Regions from separate parts of the Streptomyces dryopteridis genome, predicted to be linked through region 1. Evidence: riboswitches for the same ligand, from Rfam matches in the RefSeq annotation. Region 1 holds a riboswitch; each other region holds the start of a gene.
The links. A riboswitch is a leader RNA that binds a small molecule or an ion and turns the genes downstream of it on or off. The one in region 1 is predicted to bind cobalamin.
Positions count from the first base shown of each region.

Region 2: linked by a shared signal. The riboswitch ahead of ACN20G_RS06975 (ribonucleoside-diphosphate reductase subunit alpha) and the one ahead of ACN20G_RS29300 (CoA-acylating methylmalonate-semialdehyde dehydrogenase) in region 1 are both predicted to bind cobalamin.
Region 3: linked by a shared signal. The riboswitch ahead of ACN20G_RS05975 (energy-coupling factor ABC transporter permease) and the one ahead of ACN20G_RS29300 (CoA-acylating methylmalonate-semialdehyde dehydrogenase) in region 1 are both predicted to bind cobalamin.
Region 4: linked by a shared signal. The riboswitch ahead of ACN20G_RS00505 (ABC transporter substrate-binding protein) and the one ahead of ACN20G_RS29300 (CoA-acylating methylmalonate-semialdehyde dehydrogenase) in region 1 are both predicted to bind cobalamin.

Region 1 is NZ_CP187114.1:642,724-646,926, forward strand. It holds gene ACN20G_RS29290 (universal stress protein) at 1-238, shown strand, start outside; gene ACN20G_RS29295 (hypothetical protein) at 316-1,182, shown strand; cobalamin riboswitch at 1,257-1,427, shown strand; gene ACN20G_RS29300 (CoA-acylating methylmalonate-semialdehyde dehydrogenase) at 1,613-3,112, shown strand; gene ACN20G_RS29305 (acyl-CoA dehydrogenase family protein) at 3,109-4,203, shown strand, end outside.
Region 2 is NZ_CP187113.1:1,722,222-1,726,424, forward strand. It holds gene ACN20G_RS06960 (carbon starvation CstA family protein) at 1-648, shown strand, start outside; gene ACN20G_RS06965 (YbdD/YjiX family protein) at 645-839, shown strand; gene ACN20G_RS06970 (GNAT family N-acetyltransferase) at 924-1,430, shown strand; cobalamin riboswitch at 1,731-1,884, shown strand; gene ACN20G_RS06975 (ribonucleoside-diphosphate reductase subunit alpha) at 2,051-4,203, shown strand, end outside.
Region 3 is NZ_CP187113.1:1,490,045-1,494,247, forward strand. It holds gene ACN20G_RS05960 (L-serine ammonia-lyase) at 1-469, shown strand, start outside; gene ACN20G_RS05965 (hypothetical protein) at 1,012-1,320, shown strand; gene ACN20G_RS05970 (AMIN-like domain-containing (lipo)protein) at 1,652-2,197, shown strand; cobalamin riboswitch at 2,304-2,499, shown strand; gene ACN20G_RS05975 (energy-coupling factor ABC transporter permease) at 2,530-3,246, shown strand; gene ACN20G_RS05980 (energy-coupling factor ABC transporter substrate-binding protein) at 3,243-3,611, shown strand; gene cbiQ (cobalt ECF transporter T component CbiQ) at 3,615-4,203, shown strand, end outside.
Region 4 is NZ_CP187113.1:114,847-119,049, forward strand. It holds gene ACN20G_RS00500 (FecCD family ABC transporter permease) at 1-561, opposite strand, end outside; gene ACN20G_RS00505 (ABC transporter substrate-binding protein) at 558-1,538, opposite strand; cobalamin riboswitch at 1,579-1,709, opposite strand; gene ACN20G_RS00510 (ATP-binding protein) at 1,754-3,832, opposite strand; gene ACN20G_RS00515 (hypothetical protein) at 4,086-4,203, opposite strand, start outside.

The DNA of each region.
Region 1 (4,203 bases):
CGAGGTCTTCGGTCCCGAACCCCTCGGCTCCGAACCCCTCGGACCCGCCGTCGTGGGCCTCGCGGTGCGGGCCACACCGGGGGCCGCCCTCGTGGCCTCGGCGAACGATCCCGAGGATCTGATCGTGCTCGGCGCCGGCCAACGAAACCCACTCCACCGCCTCCTGCGCCCCTCGGTGGCCCGCCACTGCCTGACCCACGCCGTCTGCCCCGTACTGAGCATCCCCCCGACCAGGTGAACACACGGCCGTCCCGACCCCCGCCCACATGGGTGCCCTGGGGTGCCGTCGGGTCGGCGCGGGGCCAGGCTCGCCTCATGACGCACGAGGAGGAGCCCACCCGAGGTCTGGCCGGGCGGGTGCAGGCACTCGCGAAGCGCAACGGCCCGGTGGTCACCCTGCTGTTCCTGGCGAACCTGATCACGGCCGTCAGCACCCTGGCCACCGCCTACGGCGTGCTGTGGCGGAACACGGCGGACTGGCGGCCCCCGGAGTACGCGAAGCTGAGGTCCTTGCGGGGCGGGCACACCCTGGAGCGGTTCACCAAGGCATTCGGTCCCGCCGCCTACCGCGAGCCGTTCGTCTCCGTGGTGCCGGGCCTCGACGAGGCGGAGCAGGCGAAGCTGACCCGGCACGTGTTCCGGCCGCGCGAGGAGTACCGGGTCGAGGTGATCACCGACCCCGGCGGCAGCACGGTGGTGTACAGCGTGACCTCGTGCGACGAGGGTTTCCGGCCCTCCTTCGAGGTGGACCGCAACGACGACCGCCGGCGGTTCACGGTCACCCTCGGCACGCCCCTCGCGGACGTCCGCCCCGAGGACCCGACCGTGCACCAGTGGATGACCTCGACGGGACTGCGTCAGAGCGCCGTGTCGCAGCACGCGGAGGCCGGGAGCCAGGACGGGCGGCGGTCCTACGCGTGGGCCGCCAACGACGTGTGCCCCTACCGGTCGGAGAAGCAGCGGCGGGCCTCCGAGACCTTCTGGGACGCGTGGGAGGACTGGCAGCGGGGGCGCCCGCGCGACGAGGACACCGGGGTCGTCGAGGGCAGCCGCCGGGATCCGGCCACCCTGACCCTGATGCGCGGGTCCCCGATCAACGTGTACGCCGAGACCGAACCCGGTCGGTCCGTCCAGGAGTACTACCCGGCCCTGATCGGCGTCGGCAAGGACACCGCGGACTGAACGCCCGCCCCGGGCAGGTGTGATGGGGCTCGGGGGCGGGGGGTCTGGACTTACTAGGACGTCCGACTATATGTTCGTGGCACAAGGTCCGCGGTGCAGGGAAGTCGGTGTGAATCCGGCACGGTCCCGCCACTGTGACCGGGGAGTGCGTCGCCGTCCACACGCCACTGACGGGATCCGTCGGGAAGGCGGGCGGCGCACGGGGATCCGGGAGTCAGGATACCGGCCGCGGAACGTTCCGTGTTGTCCACGAGGATGGAGCAGACACGCATGGCACCGGTCCGTACCCACGACCCTGGTGATCCGGCGGAGCGCGCGACCCCGTTCGCGCGCTCGTAGTCACGCGGCCCCACCGGCCCGCGCCGCACCCGGCGCGGTCCGTCGGCGCGCCGTGCCATCCCCGGATCCGACCTGACGAGAGCAGGCACCCATGGTCCGAGAACTCACCCATTTCATCGGCGGGAAGCACACCCCCGGCACCTCCGGGCTCTTCGCCGACGTGCACGATCCGAACACCGGCGCCGTCCAGGCACGGGTCCCCCTGGCCGGCCGCGCCGACACCGAGGCGGCGATCGCCGACGCGGCGCGGGAGCAGGCCGACTGGGGGCAGTGGAACCCCCAGCGTCGCGCCCGCGTGCTGCTGCGCTTCCTCCAACTCGTCGAAGGGGAGCGGGAGTCGCTGGCGCGACTGCTCTCCTCCGAGCACGGCAAGACGGTCGCCGACGCCCACGGTGACCTGCAACGCGGCCTGGAGGTCGTGGAGTTCGCCGCCGGCATCCCGCACCTGCTCAAGGGCGAGTTCACCGACAACGCGGGCACCGGCATCGACGTGCACTCGCTGCGCGCCCCGCTGGGCGTGGTCGCCGGCGTCACCCCGTTCAACTTCCCCGCCATGATCCCCCTGTGGCAGCTCGCACCCGCGCTGGCCTGCGGCAACGCCTTCGTGCTCAAGCCCTCCGAACGGGATCCGTCGGTGCCGCTGCGGCTCGCGGAGCTGTTCCTGGAGGCCGGGCTGCCGCCGGGGGTCCTCAACGTCGTCAACGGCGGCAAGGAGGCCGTCGACACCCTCGTGGAGGATCCGCGGGTGCGGGCCCTGGGCTTCGTCGGCTCCACCCCGGTGGCCGCGCGCCTGTACGCCGAGGCGGCGGCGCGGGGCAAGCGCGCGCAGTGTTTCGGCGGCGCCAAGAACCACATGGTCGTGATGCCCGACGCCGATCTCGACCAGGCCGCCGACGCGCTGATCGGCGCGGGTTACGGATCGGCCGGTGAACGCTGCATGGCGATCTCGGTGGCCGTGCCGGTGGGCGAGGAGACCGCGGACCGGCTGGTCGCCGCGTTGAAGGAACGCGTCGGCCGGCTGCGGATCGGCCGCTCCGACGATCCCGAAGCGGACTTCGGGCCGCTGGTGAGTCGGGACGCCCTCGACCGGGTGCGGCGTTATGTGGACATCGGCGCGAACGAGGGGGCCGAACTCGTCGTGGACGGGCGCGGGTTCACCCTGCCGGGGCACGAGAACGGGTTCTTCGCCGGCGCCACCCTCTTCGACCGGGTCACCCCCGCGATGCGCATCTACCGCGAGGAGATCTTCGGGCCGGTGCTGTGCGTGGCGCGGGCCGCCGACTTCGAGGAGGCGGTGCGGCTGCCGAGCGAGCACCCCTTCGGCAACGGGGTCGCGATCTTCACCCGGGACGGGGACACCGCCCGCGAGTTCACCCGTCGCGTCGAGACCGGCATGGTCGGCGTCAACGTGCCGATCCCGGTGCCCGTCGCCTACCACACCTTCGGCGGCTGGAAGAGGTCCGGTTTCGGCGACCTGAACCAGCACGGCCCGGACTCGATCCGCTTCCTCACCCGCACCAAGACCGTCACCTCGCGCTGGCCCTCCGGGGTCAAGGAGGGCGCGAACTTCACGATCCCGACGATGGGATGAGCGCCGTGACCACCATGACGCAGGACCAGCTCGCGCTCGCCGAGGTGACCCTCGACTTCGCTCAGGAACAACTCGCCCCGCACGCCGTGGCCTGGGACCGCGACAAGCACTTCCCCGTCGACGTGATCCGCCGCGCCGCCGACCTCGGCCTCGCCGGGGTGTACGTCCGCGAGGAGCACGGCGGCTCCGGCCTGTCCCGCGCCGACGGCGTGCTCGTCTTCGAGACCCTCGCCACGGGCTGCCCCTCCATCGCCGGCTACCTCTCCATCCACAACATGGTCGCCTGGATGGTCGACCACTACGGCGACGAAGCCCAACGCGCCCGCCTGCTGCCCGCGCTCTGCTCCGGCGAGACCCTCGGCAGCTACTGCCTCACCGAACCCGGCGCGGGTTCGGACGCCGCCGCGCTGCGCACCCGCGCGGAGCGGCACGGGGACCACTACGTGCTCACCGGCGTCAAACAGTTCGTCTCGGGCGCCGGCGCGGCCGGCCTGTACCTGGTGATGGCCCGGACCGGGGAGCCGGGGCCGGGCGGGATCTCCGCGTTCCTCGTCGAACGCGGGGACCCGGGGCTCTCCTTCGGGCCGAACGAGGTGAAGATGGGGTGGAACGCCCAGCCGACCCGACAGGTGGTCCTCGACGGCGTGCGGGTGCCCGTCGAGCGCCGGTTGGGCGCGGAGGGCGAGGGCTTCCGGATCGCGATGAACGGGCTCAACGGCGGCCGGCTCGGCATCGCCGCGTGCTCCCTGGGCGGGGCTCGGGACGCGTTGAACCGCGCGCTGACCCACCTCGCCGATCGCGAGGCGTTCGGCGGCCGGCTGCTGGACGAGCCCGCGCTGCGGTTCCGGCTCGCCGACATGGCCACCGAGCTGACGGCGGCCCGCGCCCTGGTCCGGGAGGCCGCCGAGGCCCTGGACGCGGGCGACCGGGGCGCGCCGGGGCTGTGCGCGATGGCCAAGCGCTTCGCGACGGACACGGGTTTCGCGGTGGCCGACGCGGCCCTGCAACTGCACGGGGGCTACGGCTACCTGGGCGAGTACGGCATCGAGAAGATCGTCCGCGACCTGCGGGTGCACCGGATCCTGGAGGGC
Region 2 (4,203 bases), on a different replicon from region 1:
TCCTTCAAGGACGTGAGCTGGAAGCCGGGCGTCTGGCTCGCCAGCGCCATCGTGGTCGGCGGCTGGGGCTACTTCCTGTGGGTCGGCGTCAGCGACCCGCTCGGCGGCATCAACCAGCTCTTCCCGCTGTTCGGCATCGCCAACCAGCTGCTCGCCGCCGTCGCCCTCGCCGTCTGCACCACCCTGCTCGTCAAGTCCGGCCGGCTGAAGTGGGCCTGGGTCACGGGCGTGCCCCTGCTGTGGGACGTGGCCGTCACCCTGACCGCGAGCTGGCAGAAGGTCTTCTCCGAGGACGTGAAGGTCGGCTTCTTCGCCCAGCGCGACAAGTACCAGGACGGCATCGACGCGGGCAAGGTGCTGCCGCCCGCGAAGAACGCCGACGAGATGCACACCATCGTCACCAACGCCACCGTCGACGGCGTCCTGTCCGTCCTGTTCGCCGTCCTCATCCTGGTGGTCCTCGCCGACGCCGCCCGCACCTGCCTGAAGGCGATCCGCCGGCCCGAGACCACGACCAGCTCCGAGGTCCCGTGGACCGAGTCGAGGATCGTCGCCCCGGCCGGCATGTTCGCCACCGCCGAGGAGAAGGCGGAGATCGCCGCCGCCGAGGCCGCCGCGGGCAAGGCCAAGGAGCCGGCCGCGTCATGACGGGCCGGCAGGTGTGGGAGCGGGTCCGGTTCTACGTCCGGGAGTTCTCCGGCGAGGCCGCCTACGACCGGTACGTGGCGCACACCCTGGGCCACGACCCGACGGCCGAGCCACTGACCCGCCGCGCCTTCGAACGGGCCCGCACCGACGCCCGCGAGGCCGACCCGCGCGAGGGCTTCCGCTGCTGCTGAGCACCCCGCGCGAGCCGCCCACCACCCCGACCGGGGCCGGTGGGCGGCTCGTGCCGGTTTCGGCGCCGGTGCGACACTTGGCGGATGGATTTCACGATCAGAACCGCGCGCCCCGAGGAGTACGCGGCCCTCGGTGACCTCACCGCGCGCGTCTACCTGGACGACGACCTCGTGGCCTTCGGCGCCGAGGACCCCTACCTGGACCGGCTGCGCGACGTGGCCGGCCGGGCCGCCGACCCCGGCGTCGTCATTCTCACCGCCGAGGCCGAGGGCCTGCTGCTGGGCCAGGTCACCTTCGCCGAACCCGGCAGCTCCATGTGCGACATCGCGGGCCCCGACGAGGCCGAGTTCCGGATGCTCGCCGTGGCCCCCGAGGCCCGCGGCCGGGGCGTCGGCGAGGCCCTCGTGCGGGCCTGCGAGGAGCGGGCCCGGACCCTGCCCGGCGTGCGCGCCCTGGTGCTGTCCACCACGCGGGACATGGTCGGCGCCCACCGGATCTACCGCCGGCTCGGATTCATCCGCACCCCGGAGCGCGACTGGACCCCGTTCGCCGAGATGGACCCGCTGCACACCTACCGCCTCGCCTTCTGACCCGCCCGCCGCGTGACGGTCGTGTGAACACGACCGCCGGCCCGGAGCGCGCCGCACCGCGCGCCGGCCGGCCCCCGCGGCCCCGCGCGTTCGCGCCCGCGACGCGCCCGCCGGCCGCCCCCGGGCCCCGCGCGGGCGCCGATGCGCCCCTCTCCGAGGACCCGGAGTTCGCTTCCGCGACACGCCGCGCGAGCCCGCACGGGAGCCCCCGAAACCCCCGTCACCAGGGCGCACCGCCCGCATCGGGCGCCGGCCGTCCACAACATGTGGTGGTGTCCGCATCCCGCGCCCCCTACATGTATGCTCGTGCTCGCTGTCGCCGCAGGGGAATCCGGTGTGAATCCGGAACTGTCCCGCAACGGTGTGACACACCCCTTTTCGCCCGTCCCTCCTCCGCGAGGGCGCCGCACGGGGGTGCGCGAGTCCGAGGACCTGCCGACAGTGCGCCCAGACCGACCGGTCCGGGCGCCGATTCGTCCGGGCCTCGCGGTTGGGCCGGTGGACGTCACGCGGAGCACCCCGCCCGAACCTGCCCAGGGCGGTCTCGGTGCGCCCGTTCGCGTGCGCCCCCCGTCGCCCCCGCCCCGAGTGGCCGGAGCCGAGCGAGGGAGAGCCCCCACGTGACCATCGCGCCTGCCGCACCGCGCGCCGCGTCCACCCCGCCCGAGGCAACCGCCGAGAGCCTCGGGGCCGCGCTGCTGCGCACCCTCACCGAGCTGACCGCCGACCTGCCCGACACCGACCCCGGCCGGGTGGCCGCCGCCGCCCTGCGCGGCCGCAGCGGCGCCAGTGACGCGGCCGAGCTGCGCGGGCTGGCCTGCGAGGCCGCGGCCGGCCTGATCTCCGAGGACCCGGCCTACTCGCGGCTCGCGGCCCGCCTGCTGACCCTCGCCGTGGCCGACGAGGCCGCCGGTCAGGGCGCCGTCTCCTTCTCCGCCTCGGTGGCCGTGGGCCACGCCGAGGGCCTGATCGCCGACCGCACCGCCGCCTTCGTCACCGCCCACGCGGCGCGACTGGACGCCCTGGTGGACGCGGCCCTCGCCGAGGGCGCCGACGACCGCTTCGGCTTCTTCGGCCTGCGCACCCTGCACAGCCGCTACCTGCTGCGCCACCCCATCACCCGGCAGGTGATCGAGACCCCGCAGCACTTCATGCTGCGCGTGGCCTGCGGCCTGGCCGAGGACGAGTCCCTGCCGGCCGTGGACGAGGTGGCCTCGCTGTACCGGCTGATGAGCCGGCTGGAGTACCTGCCCTCCTCCCCGACCCTGTTCAACTCGGGCACCCGCCACCCGCAGATGTCCTCCTGCTACCTGCTGGACTCCCCCGCCGACGAGCTGGACTCGATCTACGACCGCTACCACCAGGTGGCGCGGCTGTCGAAGCACGCCGGCGGCATCGGCCTGTCCTACTCCCGGATCCGGGCCCGCGGCTCCCTGATCCGCGGCACCAACGGGCACTCCAACGGCATCGTCCCGTTCCTGAAGACCCTCGACGCCTCCGTCGCGGCCGTCAACCAGGGCGGCCGGCGCAAGGGCGCCGCCGCCGTGTACCTGGAGACCTGGCACGCGGACCTCGAGGAGTTCCTGGAGCTGCGCGACAACACCGGCGAGGACGCGCGCCGCACCCACAACCTGAACCTGGCCCACTGGGTGCCGGACGAGTTCATGCGCCGCGTGAACGCCGACGCCGCCTGGTCGCTGTTCTCCCCCGCCGACGTGCCCGAGCTGGTCGACCTGTACGGCGAGGAGTTCGACGCCGCCTACCGCCGCGCCGAGTCCGCCGGCCTGGCCCGCAAGACGATGCCGGCGCGCGAGCTGTACGGCCGCATGATGCGGACCCTGGCGCAGACCGGCAACGGCTGGATGACGTTCAAGGACGCCTCCAACCGCACCGCCAACCAGACCGCGCTGCCGGGCCGCGTCGTGCACTCCTCGAACCTGTGCACCGAGATCATCGAGGTCACGAACGACGGCGAGACGGCCGTGTGCAACCTCGGCTCCGTCAACCTCGGCACCTTCGTGGACGAGCGCACCGGCGAGCTGGACTGGGAGCGGCTGGACGCCACCGTGCGCACCGCCGTGACCTTCCTCGACCGGGTCGTGGACATCAACTTCTACCCGACCGAGCAGGCCGGCCGTTCCAACGCCAAGTGGCGTCCGGTGGGCCTGGGCGCGATGGGTCTGCAGGACGTGTTCTTCAAGCTGCGGCTGCCCTTCGACTCGCCGGCCGCGCAGGAGCTGTCCACGCGGATCGCCGAGCGGATCATGCTGGCCGCGTACGAGGCGTCCACCGACCTCGCCGAGCGGCACGGGCCGCTGCCGGCGTGGGAGGAGACCCGCACGGCGCGCGGCGTGCTGCACCCGGACCACTACGGAGTGACGCACCACTGGCCGGAGCGCTGGGAGGCGCTGCGGACCCGGATGGCGAGCACGGGCCTGCGCAACTCGCTGCTGCTGGCCATCGCCCCGACCGCCACCATCGCGTCCATCGCGGGCGTCTACGAGTGCATCGAGCCGCAGGTGTCGAACCTGTTCAAGCGCGAGACCCTCAGCGGGGAGTTCCTCCAGGTCAACACCTACCTGGTGGAGGAGCTGAAGCGGCTGGGCGTGTGGGACGCGCAGACCCGCGAGGCGCTGCGCGAGGCATCGGGCTCCGTGCAGGGCTTCGGCTGGATCCCGGCCGAGGTGCGCGAGCTGTACCGCACGGCGTGGGAGATCCCGCAGCGCGGCCTGATCGACATGGCCGCCGCCCGCACCCCGTACCTGGACCAGAG
Region 3 (4,203 bases), on a different replicon from region 1:
CTACGTGAACTTCGTGCCCGGCGCGGACGAGGACGGCGTGGTCCGCTTCCTCCTCGCCGCCGGCGCCATCGGCATGCTGTTCAAGGAGAACGCCTCCATCTCGGGCGCCGAGGTCGGCTGCCAGGGCGAGGTCGGCTCGGCCTGCTCGATGGCGGCCGGCGCCCTGGCCGAGGTCCTCGGCGGCACCCCGGAACAGGTCGAGAACGCCGCCGAGATCGGCATGGAGCACAACCTGGGCCTGACCTGCGACCCGGTCGGCGGCCTCGTCCAGATCCCGTGCATCGAACGCAACGGCATGGCCGCCGTCAAGGCCGTCACGGCCGCGAAGATGGCCATGCGCGGCGACGGCAGCCACAAGGTCTCCCTCGACAAGGTCATCAAGACCATGAAGGAAACCGGCGCCGACATGAAGATCAAGTACAAGGAGACCGCCCGCGGCGGCCTCGCGGTCAACGTCATCGAGTGCTGAGCACGCCCCCTCCCGCGCACGCCCCGTCGGACCCTCCGGCGGGGCGTGCGCGCGTTCGCGGGGAGGTCACGGGTGGGGGGACGGGTCCGCCCGGGCGGGGGACGTCGGGGGCGCGGGCGTGCGCATCGCGGGCCGGCGTCGTTGAACCGGGTGCCTCGTGTGTGCGGTGGGGCGGTTGGGGCTGGTGGGACAACGCGGGACGCGTCCATCCGGGGAGCGGATTCTCGCCGTGGCCCGGCCGATTCCGGCCATGGGTGCCCTGGTTGGCGGAAGGCCCCAAGAAGCCCTGGAAGTAACGGTACTTCCCTTTGTGGGCACGGGTCGCGTGAGTCGCGAAGAATGTCCAACGTCCGTACCCACCCTCCGGTAACGGCAAGTTCAGGCCGTTTCACCCGGGTTGGGGTTTGAAACCGGTTGGTCACGCTTCAGTGGGAAGAAGCCGCTCTGAGGTGGTTGGCGATGATCCACATGCGTCACAGTTGTCACACGCGACGTCGCAGTCACCCCCACCTTTGGTTTTCTCGTCCTTGGAGGACAAGAACATGGCAAGCATCCGCACCACCCGCGTGCTGTCGGCCCTCGCTTCGATCCCGTTCGCCGTCGCCGCCTTCGCGGGCGTGGCGCAGGCCGACAACGGCGCCGGCGCGGCCAACGCGTCCAACGCGACGGTCGCCAGCCTCGTGGGCAGCGGAGTCGGGGGCAACAACCTCGGCAACTCCGGCACCGTGCAGCAGGGTGCGACCGGTTGGGGCGCCTCCAACCAGAACAACACCGCCCAGGCCAACGGCTCCGGCTTCACCGCGATCGGCCAGTCGAACAACAACGACTCCGTGGCCGTCAACGTCCCGTAATCGTTGCCCGGAAGCCCTCTCGGGCTGCCGTTCTCGGTCGGCCGTCGGCCGGGGGTCCGCCCCCCGGCCGGCGCCGCCGCCCGATCGGGCCCGCCGCGTCCACGGGAGACGGACACAGCACGCTCCACCCCTTCGGAGACCTCCCCTCCCGGCCGCGGCCCCGGCCCACCCCCGCATCGCGTCCTCCGCACTCGTGCTCGGAGGGCGCGTTCGCGCGTCGCGGCCCGGGGAACCGGCCGGCGCGGATCGGTGTCATGGTGGACAGAGTCCTCTGTCCGTGCCGGGAAGGGCCCGGCCCTCGGTGAGGACCCGGTCCCCAGGGGAGTGCCTCATGTACAGCACCATCGGACGACGCCGCGCCATCGCCGCGGTCACCGGCGCCCTGCTCACCGCCTCGGTGGCCCTCGCCGCCCCCGCCGGCGCCTCCGATCGCGAGACCGGCACGGTCAAGCCCGCCGCCAAGGCCGCCGCGAGCTTCTCGCCCCTGGTGGTCAACGCGCGCACCGGCTCCCACTGCACCTACGACCGGCTCGTGATCGACGTGCAGGGCACGAGCGTGCCCGGGGTCTCCATACGCCCGGTCGACAAGCTCTACCACGACGGCTCCGGCGAGCCGGTGAACCTGCCGGGCAAGTTCTTCCTGGAGATCCGGCTGAACCCGGCCCAGGGCCACACCGACGAGGGCCAGAACGCCTACCAGGGCCCGCGCCTGACCACGCTGCCGTACAACAAGCTCAAGGGCCTGGCCTACACCGGGGACTTCGAGGGCTACGTCACCTTCGGCACCGCCTTCGCGACCAAGCCCACCTGGAGCACCTTCACCCTGGACAACCCCAAGCGGATCGTCGTGGACTTCCCGCACGCCAAGACCTGCTGACCCCGGCCCCCCGTTCGCACCCGCGACAGCCGCCCCGCCCCCGACCCGGCCCCGCCCCGACCTCCGGTCCCGGCCGGGGTCGGGTTGTGACCTGCCCGAACGCCCACTAGTGTCATCGGGCCTTGGTGTACGGGAAACCGGTGGAGAACCGGTGCGGCCCTCGCCACTGTGAACGGGAAGTCCGGCTCCATTCCTGCGGGAGGCCACTGGGCGGCCGCGGGAGACCGTGCGCTGCCCGGGAAGGCGGAGCCAGGGCATCAGCACCCGTGAGCCAGGAGACCGGCCGAGGCGCGTCGTCCATCCACGAGGTGCTGGAGAGGTCTCACCGAATCATGCACATAGCCGAGGGGTTCCTGCCCCCCTTGCACGCGGTCGCCTGGGGCGCCGCGTCCGCCCCGTTCGTCGTCCACGGCGTCCGGGCCCTGACCCGGGAGGTCCGGGCCAATCCGGAGAGCACCCTGCTGCTCGGGGCCTCCGGGGCCTTCACCTTCGTCCTGTCCGCGCTGAAGATCCCCTCCGTCACGGGCAGTTGTTCCCACCCGACGGGCACCGGGCTCGGCGCGATCCTGTTCCGGCCGCCGATCATGGCGGTGCTCGGCACGATCACCCTGCTGTTCCAGGCCCTGGCCCTCGCGCACGGCGGGCTGACCACCCTGGGCGCCAACGTGTTCTCCATGGCCATCGCCGGGCCCTGGGCCGGGTACGGGGCCTACCGCCTGCTGCGCGGCTGGAACGTGCCGCTGATGGGCTCGGTCTTCGTCGGCGCCTTCCTCGCCGACCTGGTCACGTACTGCGTGACCAGCGTGCAGCTCGCGCTGGCCTTCCCCGACCCCAGCGGCGGCTTCCTCGGCTCGCTGGCCAAGTTCGGCGGGATCTTCGCCGTCACCCAGATCCCGCTGGCGATCAGCGAGGGGCTGCTGACGGTGCTGGTGATGCGCCTGCTGATGCGCTCCAGCAAGTCCGAGCTGGTGCGGCTGGGCGTGGCCCGGCTCACCGGAAGGTCCGACGCGGCCGCGACCGCCGTCACGACGGAGGCGAGCGCCCGGTGAAGCGCGACACGAGGATCAACGGGCTGCTGCTGCTGGTGGTGGCCGCGCTGGCGGTGCTGCCGGTGGCCCTGGGGCTGGGCGAGGGCAAGGAGGAGCCGTTCGCCGGGGCCGACGCCCAGGCGGAGGCGGCGATCACGGAGCTGAGCCCGGAGTACGAGCCGTGGTTCAGCCCGTTGTACGAGCCGCCCTCGGGTGAGATCGAATCGGCGCTGTTCGCGCTCCAGGCGGCGGCCGGCGCGGGGGTGCTGGCCTATTACTTCGGGGTGCGGCGCGGCCGGCGCCAGGGTCTGGCGGCAGCGGCGGCCGAGGCCCGGGAGGTCGGGGCGGGCGGCGCCGAACGGCCGGTGACGGGTTCGGAGACGTAGCCGGTGCTGCCGATCGACGCGGCGGCGCACACCAATCGGTGGCGCCGCCGGCACCCGTTGGAGAAGGCCCTGTTGGGCGTGGGGCTCACGGTGTCGGCGGTGTCGCTGCCGCCGTGGCCCGGGGCCCCGCTGGTGGGGCTGGCGACGCTGGTGGTGCTGTTGGGGCCCGCGCGGGTGCCGGGCCGGCTGCTGTGGCGGGCCTTCCGGGTGCCGTGGGGTTTCTGCGTGACGGGCGCGCTGCCGCTGTTGGTGAGCGTGGGCGGGCCGGCCGGGCCGCTGTCCTGGGCCCCGGACGGGCCGCGGCAGGCGGCGGAGTTGCTGGCCCGGACCTCGGTGGCCTCGCTGGGGCTGCTGCTGTTCGCGTTCACCACGCCGGTCTCGGACGTGCTGCCGCGGCTGGTGCGGGCCGGGGTGCCGGCGCCGGTGGTGGACGTGGCCCTGGTGATGTACCGGATCGGGTTCCTGCTGTGGGACGCGGTGGCCCGGGTGCGGCGCGCCCAGGCGGCGCGGCTGGGGCACACGAGCCGGGCCGCGGCCTGGCGTTCGCTGGCGGGACTGGCCGCGACGGCCTTCGTGCGGGCCTTCGACCGGG
Region 4 (4,203 bases), on a different replicon from region 1:
GAGGACGGCGCGGACCTCGTCGGCGGAGGCGCCGAGGACGAGGACGAGGCTGGTGAGGGCGGACAGGACGTACTGCACAGCGACGCCGGCGAGGACGAGTCGGCCGCCCGTGACGCCGCCCTCGCGGCGGGCGAGGACGTGCACGAGGAGGAGGGCGGCGAAGGCGCCGAGGAAGGCGGCGGCGGGCAGGCCGAGGCCGCCGAGGAGGCCGGCGGAGCCGCCGAGGACGATGACGGCGACCGCGCCGGCGGAGGCCCCGGAGGAGGCGCCGAGGAGGAAGGGGTCGGCCAGCGGGTTGCGGACCAGGGCCTGGAGGACGGCGCCGGTGAGGGCGAGGCCGGCGCCGACGAGGGCGCCGAGCAGGATCCGGGGCAGCCGGACGTCCCACACGATCGCGGTGAGCGGGCCGGGGGGCTCGGTGCCGAGGAGGACGGACAGGACCCGGCCGGGGGGTATGGGCACGGAGCCGAGGGCGATGCCGGCGAGGACCGCGCCGGCCAGGGCCGCCGTCAGGGCCGCCGTCAGGGTGAGGACGGCGGCCCCGGTCCTGATCCGGCTCACGGGTGCAGCTGACCGGCGAGGGACTCGACGGCGTCGGCCACGCGCACGCCGAGCACCACCGAGGACAGCGGGAGGACCACGAACCGCTTGTCGCGGACGGCGGGCACCGAGGCCAGCGCCGGATCCTCCAGCAGGCGCTTCTTCTTCGCCTCGACGTCGGTCTTGCCGTAGTCGTAGATCAGGATGACCTGGGGCGCGCGGTCGATGACCTGTTCCCAGGAGACGTCGCCGAAGGTGTCGTCGAGGTCGGCGAAGACGTTGGTGCCGCCGGCCAGGGTGATGACCTCGTTGCCGATGCCCTTGCCGCCCGAGGTGAAGGCGGAGCCCTCGCCGGAGTCGAAGGCGAACACGGTGGGTCGGGGCGAGCCGGCGACGCGGGCGACGGCCGCGTCGATCCGGCGGGTCTCCTCGGCGATCAGCCGCTCGCCGCGCTCGGGCACCCCGAAGGTGCGGGCGACCTCGGTGATCTCGGTGCGCAGCTGCGGCACGCCGACCGGACCCTTGCCGCAGTACTCGGTGTTCAGGCGGGTGTTGACGTGGGCGGCGGAGAGATCCGCGCGGGAGCGCCCGGCGGCCTTGTCGAAGGCGCTGCCGTAGCCCCCGTAGACGAAGTCGGGTTCGGCGGCGAGGAGGGTCTCCTTGTCGGGGTACTCGGGGGCGAGCACGGGGATCTTCTCGTAGTCGGCGCGGTACTTCGGGCCGATCGCGTCGTCGAGGTAGGCGGTGCCGACCAGGCGGTCCTTCAGGCCGAGGGCGAGGAGGATCTCGGTGGCGTGCTGGTTCATGGTCACGGCGCGTCGGGGCGGGGCCGTGAAGGTGGTCCGCACCCCGCAGTTGTCGACGGTGTACGGGAACCCGGCCGCAGTGGCGGTGGCCGCGCGGGGCTCGGCCGGGCCCCCCGGGGCGCCGGCGCAACCGGCGAGCGACAGGGCGATGACGACGGACAGCAGCCCGGGCAGGGCGGGACGGCGGGGCATGGGTGTTGCCTCTCCCGGGGATCCTCGTCCCCTGGTCGACGTGAGAGGCGGTGCGTCAGTGTCTGACTCCCGGCGGGCCGCTGGCCTTGCCGGTCACAGTGGCGGGACCGCACCGGATTCGCACCGGGTTTCCTGATCCTGCACCGCCGAGGGTGAACCCCGTCAGTCTGCCAGACGGCTCCGGGCGGCCCGAACCCGCGTGCGACCCTCGTCCCTCATCCGCCGCCGGCGATGCCCGCGCCCAGGCGCAGGGCCCGGCCGTGCCGGACGCCCTCCTGGAACGCGGCCTCGTACGCCTCGTCGCCCAGCGCGCCGCGCGCGGTCTCCTCGAAGCGGTCGCGGACCCCCTTGAGCTCGGGGGTGCCGCGCTGGGGGTGCCCGACGGCCTGCCAGTAGGCGTGGCCGGCGCCGTAGGCGCGGGCGCCGCCCTCCCCGTCGCCGGCGGCGGCGCGGGCGGCGGCCAGCAGGTCCAGGCCGAGGGCGGTGCCGAAGCTGTCGCCGAGTTCGCGCTTGCTGTCGAGCATGGAGCGGGCGTGGCCGGCGGCTTCCTCGGGGAGGTCCTCGAAGAGGGAGATGAGGGCGAGTTGGTAGTCGGCGTAGGCCCGGGTCCAGTGCTCGTCGCGGGCCACGCAGCCCTCGCGCAGGGCGGTCGCCTCGCGTCTGGCCTCGGGCAGGAGACCCATGCCGGTGAGGGCGAAGACCCGCACGAGGTGGCAGCGGACCCGGGCGCCGGAGTCGAAGAAGTGCCCGGGGGCGGCCTCCAGGGCGTTGTCGGCGACGATCCGGGCGGCCAGCGGGCGGCCGGCGAGGAGGTGGCTGAGGCCGAGCAGGTAGGCGGTGTCGAGGACGGGGGCCCGGTCGAGGCCGAAGTCGTCCCGCAGGGCGAGGGCCTCGCAGCCGAGGGCGACCTCGTGGGCGAGTTCCTGTTCGCCCTGGAGCAGCAGGGTGACCCCGAGGGCCCACAGGGCGCGCAGTCGGCCCTCGCCGGCGGGTTCGTCGTCGGGGGCGAGGTCGAGGGCGCGTTCGAGGTAGGCGCGGGCGGCGTGCAGGTGTCCGGAGCAGGCCCAGAAGAAGCCGACGCGACCGGCGAGTTCGACGGCGCGGACGGGTTCGCTCTCCAGGTAGAAGTCGAGGGCGGCGCACACGTCGCCGTGGGCGCCGGCGATCCGCCGGTAGGCGGTGCGTTGGGCGGGGCCGAGCCATTCGCGGTCGGCGGCGCGGACCATGCCGTAGAAGTAGGCGGCGTGGCGGGCCCGCAGGTGGGGGCCCTCGCCGAGTTCGCCGAGCCACATCGCCCCGTACTCGCGGATGGTGTCGAGCATCCGGTGGGTGCCGCCGTCGCTCTCGGCGGCGCCGGTGCGGCGCACCACGGACTTCGCGACGAGGGAGTCGAGGAGCCCGGCCACCTCCAGGGGGTTGAGGGGGGCGGCGGAGCAGATGGCGCGGGCGGCGGCGAGGTCGAAGGGGCCGCCGAAGACCGACAGCCGCAGCCACAGCAGGCGTTCCCGGGGGGTGCACCATTCGTGGCTCCAGCCGATCGCGGTGCGCAGGGCGCGGTGGCGGGCCGGGTGGTGGGGGCCGACGGGGCGGTCGGCGGCGAGGGGGCCGATCTCGCCGGCGAGGCGGGCGGCGAGTTGTTCCAGGGTGAGTTCGGAGAGCTGGGCGGCGGCGAGTTCGAGGGCGAGGGGGACGCCTTCGAGGCGGGCGCAGACGAGGCGGGCGGCGTCCTCCTGGCGCCGACCCCAGGGGCGGGCCTGGGACGGGGAGACGCGCGCGACGTGGTCGGCGAAGAGGGTGAGGGCCTCGGGGCGGGTCTCCTCCTGCGGGAGCGGGCCCACGTCCACGACGTATTCGAGCGGGGAGTCCAGGGGCTGCCGGCTGGTGAGGAGCACGGAGAGGCCGGGGGCGGCGTCGAGGAGGTCGGCGACCAGGTCGCGGACCTCGGCGATCAGGTGCTCGCAGCAGTCGAGGACCAGGAGCAGTCGGCGGTCGACGAGCCAGTCCCGGACGGCGTCGGCGAGACTGCGCACGGTGTGGTCGGCGAGGTCGAGGGCGTCGGAGACGGTGGCGACGAGGAGTTGGGCGTCGGGGAGCGGGGACAGGTCGGCCCAGTGGATCCCGTCGGGGAAGGCGGCCGGCGGGGTCGCGAGGGCCTGCCGGGCGAGTCGGGATTTGCCGACGCCGCCGGGGCCCGTCAGAGTGACCAGTCGGCCCGCGGCCAAGGCCGCGTGGAGCGCGGCGAGTTCGCTGCGGCGTCCCACGAAGGACGCGGTGTCTTCCGGGTGTCCCTGCACGCGCCCAGTCTGACGTACCGGCGGGCTCATCCGATCCCCTTTGGGCGGGACCGGATCGTACGCCGGCCGGAAATGGTCGCTCGCGGGCGGCCGGCGCGCCGTCGGTGGGCGGATGCGCGGCCGATGGGGGTGCGGGACGGCCGGCGGCCGGCGGGCCGCCGGATCCTCGTCCGGTGAGGCGCCCGGGCTCGGTCGGGACGCCGTGCGGGCCCTGAACGGGGCGGCCCGCGGGGGTGGTTCCGGTGGGAACGGGTCAGCGGGCGCGCGGGCCCGGCTGGGTGGTGACGGGGGCCCACGGGGCGTCGCAGGTGACCGCGCGCCCGTTGGTCTCGCAGTGGGTGTGGTACAGCACCCCGGCCTTCGTCATCGCC